Regions from separate parts of the Methylobacterium sp. JK268 genome, predicted to be linked through region 1. Evidence: riboswitches for the same ligand, from Rfam matches in the RefSeq annotation. Region 1 holds a riboswitch; the other holds the start of a gene.

Region 1 (3,397 bases):
ACGGAATTCACCCCGATGGGCATGCTGCCCCTGATCGCGACCGATCTCGGCGTCTCGATCCCCGCGGCCGGCCTCGTGGTGAGCGCCTACGCGCTCGGCGTGCTGGTCGGGGCGCCGCTGACGACCCTTGCAGGCGCACGCTTGCCGCGCCGCACCCTACTGATCGGCCTGATGGCGATCTTCACCGCGGGGAACGGGATGGCGGCGCTGGCGGACAGTTACGCGTCGCTCGTCGCGGCCCGGCTCATTACCTCGCTCAACCACGGCGCCTTCTTCGGGGTCGGCGCGGTGGTCGCGGCGCGGCTCGTCCCGCCGGAGCGGCGCGCAGGGGCCGTGGCGGCAATGTTCTCCGGCCTCACCGTGGCCACGATCGGCGGGGTGCCGCTCGCAGCCTGGATCGGCGAGTTGCTCGGCTGGCGGACGGCGTTCTGGGGCATCGCCGGCATCGGGCTCATCGCCATGCTCGCGCTGCGCCTCGCCCTGCCGGACCTGAAGGCCGAGGCCGGCGCCGACATGCGGGCTGAACTGCGGGTGCTCGTCCGTGGGCCGGTGCTCGCAGCCCTCGGACTGACGGTCGTCGGCGCCAGCGCCATGTTCACGGTCTTCACCTACATCGTGCCGATCCTGCGGGTCGAGACGGGGGCCTCCACCGGCTTCGTGACCACGATGCTGGTGCTCTACGGGGTCGGGCTCGCGGCGGGGAATTGGCTCGGCGGGATTCTGGCCGATCGCTCGGTGGACGGCACCATCGCGGCATCCCTCGCCGGGCTGGTGGCCCTCCTCCTCCTCCTCGCCGGCATGGTGCGCGTGGAGGTCGCGGTCGCGGTCCTGATTGTCCTGTGGGGCGTGGCGAGCTTCGCGCTGGTCCCGCCGCTGCAGATGCGGGTGATGAACGAGGCGCACGAAGCGCCCAACCTCGCCTCGGCGATGAATATCGGCGCCTTCAACCTCGGCAACGCGATCGGGGCGGCTGTGGGCGGCGCCGTGATCGATGCCGGCCTCGGCTACCCAGCCGTGCCGCTGGCCGGCGCCGCCCGGGCCGGCGCGGGCCTCCTGATGCTCGCGGCCCTGCGCCGGGGACGCCGCGCGGTCCCGATCCCCGCATCGTGCTGAAGGGGAGGGCGGTGCCCCGCAACGAGGCGGGGACGGCGGAGGCGAGTCGGATCGCGGGCCGATTGCAAGCCCGCCGCCGACTCGCTACGGTCCGCCCCGACGGTGCCTCGGCGACGAGGTGAAAAGGGAACGCGGGACGGGGACATCCCCCGGAAGCCGCGGCTGCCCCCGCAACTGTGAGCGGCGCGGGCCCGCCATCGGCCACTGGAGCGATCCGGGAAGGCGGCGGGTTGGTCGAACGCCGTGAGCCAGGAGACCTGCCGTCACCCGTTCCTCTCGACGCCGCCGGCGGGGCGGCAGGAGTCCGTCATGGTCGCTGCTCTTCGTACCCTCGCTCCGGCCCAAGCCGGTGACCGTCTCGTCGCCGTTCTGGTCGCCGCGACCCTCGGCATCGGGCTGATCTTCGCCTCGGGCTTCTCGCCCGCCATCGCGCTGCACAACGCGGCGCATGACTGGCGCCACGCCAACAACTTCCCCTGCCACTGAGCGCATCCGGCGCCCGTTGACCGCTCGCCCGGCGTCGTCTCGGCGCCGGGCGGCCTTCGCCTCGGCAGGACGATTCCCATGACGATCCGACTCCTCTCCGCGGCCCTGGTCGCGGGATTCCTCGCCGCCTGCGTGGCGTCGGGGCTGCAATTCGCGCTGACCTCCCGGCTGATCCTGGAGGCGGAGACCTACGAGAACCACGCGGCCGAGACCCATGCCGCCCTGGCACCGCTGCCCGGGCTGATCGTGCTCGCCGCCCACGCGGAGCACGATCACGGAAAGGCACCCGAGAGGACCGCCGAGGCGGAGGAGTGGCAGCCCGCCCCCGGCCTGCCGCGCCTCGCCTTCACGGCACTAGCGACCCTCGTCACGGGCGTCGGCTATGCGCTCCTCCTCGGCGCCGTGCTGCTCGCCACAGGCCGCACCATCACCCGCGGCGAGGCTTTGCGCTTCGCCATCGGCGGCTTCGTCGCCGCGAGTCTCGCCCCGGCGGTGGGCCTGCCGCCGGAACTGCCCGGCATGGGCGGGGCCGCGCTGGAAGTGCGGCAGGGCTGGTGGGTCGTGACGGTGGTCGCGACCGCGGCCGGCCTCTACTTCGCGGTGATCCGCGGCGGGGCGCTCGCCCTCGCCGCGGGGCTCGCGCTGATCGTCGCCCCGCATGTCTGGGGCGCCCCGCACGTCACCGAGAGCGGGGCGCTGCCGCCGGCCCTGGCCGCGCAGTTCGCGGCACGTTCGCTCGCCATCGGCTTCGCCTTCTGGGTCGCGCTCGGGCTCGCCTTCGGCTGGGCGTGGGACTGGGTCGCCCGGCCCGCCGAGGGGACGCTGCGACCCGAGGCGGCCCGATGAGCGTCACCCTCTACGTCTGCACCACCTGCCGGGCGGACTCCGATTCCCCAGACGGTCCGCGCGCCGGCGCGCGGCTCCACGCGGCCCTCGCCGAGGCCTTCGCCGACGAGGCGGTCACGGTGGCGCCCGTCGAGTGCCTGTCGGTCTGCAAGCGGCCCTGCACGGTCGCGGTCGCCTCGCCGGGCCGCTGGACCTACGTGTACGGCGACCTCGATCCGGCGGGTGCCGTCGCGATTCTCCGGGACGGGCTGTCGCGCTACGCGGCGGCGCCCGAGGGGATCGTGCCCTGGCGCGAACGGCCGGAGGCCTTCCGCAAGGGCGTCGTCGCCCGCATCCCGCCGGTGACCGCATGACCATCCTCAGCAAGATCCCCTGCACCATCGTCACCGGCTTCCTCGGCGCGGGGAAAACGACGCTGGTGCGCCACGTCGTCGAGCACAATGACGGCCGACGGCTCGCGATCATCGTCAACGAGTTCGGCGATGTCGGCTTCGACGGCTCGCTGCTCGCCTCCTGCGGCGTGCCGGGCTGCGACGAGGACGCGGTGGTGGAACTGCCGAACGGCTGCATCTGCTGCACCGTGGCCGACGACTTCGTGCCGGCGCTCAACAAGCTCCTCGACCGCCCCGAGCCGCCCGAGCACATCCTGATCGAGACCTCGGGCCTCGCCCTGCCCAAGCCCCTGGTCCAGGCCTTCAACTGGCCGGCGATCCGCTCGCGGGTGACCGTCGATGGCGTGGTCGCGGTCGTGGACGGGCCGGCGGTGGCCTCCGGCGCCTTCGCGGAGGATCCGGAGGCGCTGGCGGCCCAGCGCGCGGCGGACCAGTCCGTCGACCACGACAACCCGCTTGAGGAGGTGTTCGAGGACCAGCTCCTCTGCGCGGACCTCGTCGTCATGAACAAGGGCGACCTTCTCGACGCGGAGAGCCGCGCGCGGGCGCGGGCGGAGGTT
Region 2 (3,397 bases), on a different contig from region 1:
CGCGCAAGCTGCCGAACCAGCCCTGGCCTTCGCCGAAGGTGATGCCCGCCGACGCGATGGTGGTCGGCGCCTCCGGCACGCGCTGGCCGACGGGGTCACGGTCGGCGAAGCGGGCGTTGGTGATCGTCAGGTCGCCTTCCAGCCGCAGCCAGGGCGTGACCGCGTAGTGGTTGCTCCACTCGATGCCGAAGCGGCGGGTCGGCCGGCTCGGCTCGGTGGTGCCTGTGTCGCCTTGAAACAGGTTCTCGGAGGCGAAGTCGAGCCGGAACAGGGCGAGGCTGGTCTCCAACCCGGTGATCGAGCGGTTGCGGATGCCGACCTCGTAGCCGGTCGAGGGCACGAGGAACGGCGAGCGGCTGATGGCGAACAGCGGGCTTGCCGGATCGACCGTCGCGGTGACGCCGCGGGCGTCGTTCGAGTGGAAGCCGCCACCGTAATTCAGGTAGATCTCGGTGTTGGCGAACGGCCCGAACACCGCCCCGAGCTTCGGGTTGACGATGCCGTCCCGGGCCTTGCCCGAGTTCGCGGGCGTGTCGGAGCGGACGTCGGCATCGTAGCCGTCCGCCCGGAAGCCGACGCTGGTGCGCAGCCAGTCGGTCCAGCGCACCCGGTTCTCGTAGTAGAAGGCCGCGCTCGCTTCCAGCACCCGGTCGTCGAGCACCGTCGAGCGGTACTGGCGAGACGTTGTGTTGAACAGGCCGACCCGGATGTCGTCGGTGCGGGTCTGCACGCCGATCTCGTTCTCCATCGCCAGCCCGAACAGGTCGCCCTGGAAGACGCGGCTGATCTCGCCGCCGCCGAGCACCCGCGTGTCGCGCTGGCGGAACTGGTCGCCGTTGACCGGATCGTTGAGGAAATAGGTGAAGTTGTTCCAGAGGTTCATCTGGTAGCGGATCACGTAGGCCGAGGCCCGGGTGATGCCGCTGGCATCCGACTGGCTCCAGCGCCCTGAGAGCGAGAACCGGCCGGTATCGCCGCCATCGGTCGGGTCGAGCGTGCCGTAGCGGCCGATGATGCCCTCCGCCACCGCCCGCTCCGGGATTTGGTTGGTCGCGTTCCACTTCGCCCAATAGGCCATGCCGGTGACGGCGAACCCGTCCGTGGCGGTGCCCTGGCTGTAGCGGGCGACACCGTTGAGCTTGCGCAGGGCGTCCGGCACCGCCCACGGCCCGTCGTAGGTCTGTGCCTCCCCGGCGACGAGCAGGTTGCCCGCGCCGAGCGGTACGGAGGTGGCCGAGAGCCCGCGCTTGAACCCGAAGCTGCCCAGCGTCGTCAGCACGACGTTCCGGTCGAGCGTGTCGAGGTAGTCGATGCGCACCGATCCCGCGGAGGCGAAGTCGCCGTCGCGGACGAAGTACGGTCCCTTGTGGAACTCGACCGCGCCGACGAGTTCCGGAATCAGGAAGTTGAGGTCGGCGTAGCCCTGGCCATGGGCGTGGGTGCGCATGTTGACCGGCATGCCGTCGACGTCGATGGCGATGTCGGTGCCGTGGTCGAGGTTGAAGCCGCGCAGGAAGAACTGGTTGGCTTTGCCCTCGCCGGAATGCTGGGTGACGATCAGACCCGGCACCTCCTCCAGCACTTCGCCCGGGCGGGTGACCGGGCGGCTGTTGATCGCAGCCCCGCTGATGACCCCGGCGCTCGCGGCCTCGACCGGACGCAGGGACCCGCCGATGCCGGTGACGCCGCCGGGGTAGCCGGCGCTGGCGGCGGCGCCCGTGGAGGCAGGCGGTGGCGCGGTCACTTCGATCTCGTCGAGGCGGATCTCGCCGGCGGCTTGCGCCAGGACAGGGACAGGGAAGCTGGCGGCGAGTGCCGCGAGGAACCAGGGACGGGAGACGGGCACGGAACGGCCTCGGGAGACGGCAGTGGCACGTCACCGCGAACGAGGCCGCGCGGACGCGAAGCGTCCGCCTCGACACCCGTCAGGACACCCCGCCCGACGCGTTTCGCGTGTGACCACGGCTGACGGCAGGTCTCCTGGCTCGCGGGTCGCTGCCCTCTCACCGTCTTCCCGGGCGAGGCTGCCCAGTGACATGGTGGCGGAAGGCTCGCCGCTTACAGTTGCGGGGGCAGCCGCGGCCTCGGGCGCACGCCCTCACCGCGTTCCCTTTTGATCCCCAGAGGGAACCGTCGCCGTGACGGTAGGCGGGTCGAGTGAGAGGGGTCAATGTCGGCACTGCGGTTCTAAGGGCGCGTGCCTCGTCCGTGACAGGAGAGTTGCACCCGAGCACCACCGCTCGCTTGGAAGCGCCCGGGTTGGTACGCCACCCTTGCGCCAACGGGCGTGAGTGTCGGAGGCGCATCACCGGCATCGAACGGCCGCTGTCCGATGCTGCGCAGCCAATCCGGTAGGCTCGCTTGAAAGTCCGAACGTTGCGTGATGCTGACGCCCGCGGTCCGCACCGCGAGCGGCTGCCTTCCACCCTCAGCCGTCTTTCGCACGTTCAAGCTGATTGAGGTGCGACCCGAGAGCATGCTCAATCGGGATGGCCGCCGGCCCGCGTGAAGACAATGTGATCACAGCAGAACTTGGAGCGGGTTCGGTGATCCGGTGATCGTCGCAACCGCTCTCGGAGTCCGATTCTGATGCCAAGGACCCGCGCACCATCTCAGCGACGGGTCGGAAGCGACGCGGAAACCTCCATCTCCCGTCCCGCAGCAAGCGCTGCAGGATGGGGGATTTGATACCACGCGATTCTGCCGCTCGCGTCCGGCCGGTCCCGGGGCGTCGCCGCCCCGGCGGGGACGCGGCCTACTGCGCCTCGGCGGTCTGCTCGATGCCCACGACCCCGCGGAAGGCCTTGGAGATCCACGAGGACTTCTCCTCGCGGGGCTCGACGCCGCCGTTCTGCAGGAGCGCGTAGGCGTCCTTGTACCAGGGCGAGTCGGGGAAGTTGTGGCCGAGCACGGCGGCGGCCGTCTGCGCCTCGCCGACGATGCCGAGCGCCATGTAGGCCTCGGCCAGGCGCTCCAGCGCCTCCTCGGCGTGGCGGGTCGTCTGGTACTTGCTCACCACGTCGCGGAAGCGGTTGATCGCGGCCGGAAAGTTGCGGCGCTCCAGGTAGTAGCGCCCGATCGTCATCTCCTTGCCGGCGAGCTGGTCGCGCGTGATCTGGATCTTGGCCTTCGCGTCCGCCACGTATTCCGAGGTCGGGTACTTCTGGACCAGCTCCTGCAGGGCGGCCAGCGCCCGCTCCGAGCGGTCCTGGTCGCGGGTCACGTCCGGGATCTGCTTGTAGTTGGACATCGCCAGGATGTACTGGGCGTAGGCCGCGTCCTTGCTGCCCGGATGCCGCTGCAGGTAGCGCTTGGCCGCGGTGATCGCGTCCTCGTACTTGCCGCCCTCGTAGTTCGAGTAGGCCGTCATCAGCACGGCCTTCCGCGACCAGTCCGA

The links. A riboswitch is a leader RNA that binds a small molecule or an ion and turns the genes downstream of it on or off. The one in region 1 is predicted to bind cobalamin.
Region 2: it holds a riboswitch for cobalamin, as region 1 does, so the genes downstream of both, ACW9J6_RS08950 (TonB-dependent receptor) here and ACW9J6_RS03850 (CbtB domain-containing protein) in region 1, are expected to answer to the same signal.

What each region holds. Positions count from the first base shown of each region.
Region 1 covers NZ_JBSVZN010000002.1:399,960-403,356, forward strand. The annotation lists gene ACW9J6_RS03845 (MFS transporter) at 1-1,113, shown strand, start outside; cobalamin riboswitch at 1,199-1,392, shown strand; gene ACW9J6_RS03850 (CbtB domain-containing protein) at 1,423-1,599, shown strand; gene ACW9J6_RS03855 (CbtA family protein) at 1,678-2,445, shown strand; gene ACW9J6_RS03860 (DUF1636 domain-containing protein) at 2,442-2,798, shown strand; gene cobW (cobalamin biosynthesis protein CobW) at 2,795-3,397, shown strand, end outside.
Region 2 covers NZ_JBSVZN010000007.1:61,634-65,030, reverse strand. The annotation lists gene ACW9J6_RS08950 (TonB-dependent receptor) at 1-1,765, opposite strand, end outside; cobalamin riboswitch at 1,954-2,149, opposite strand; gene ACW9J6_RS08945 (outer membrane protein assembly factor BamD) at 2,756-3,397, opposite strand, start outside.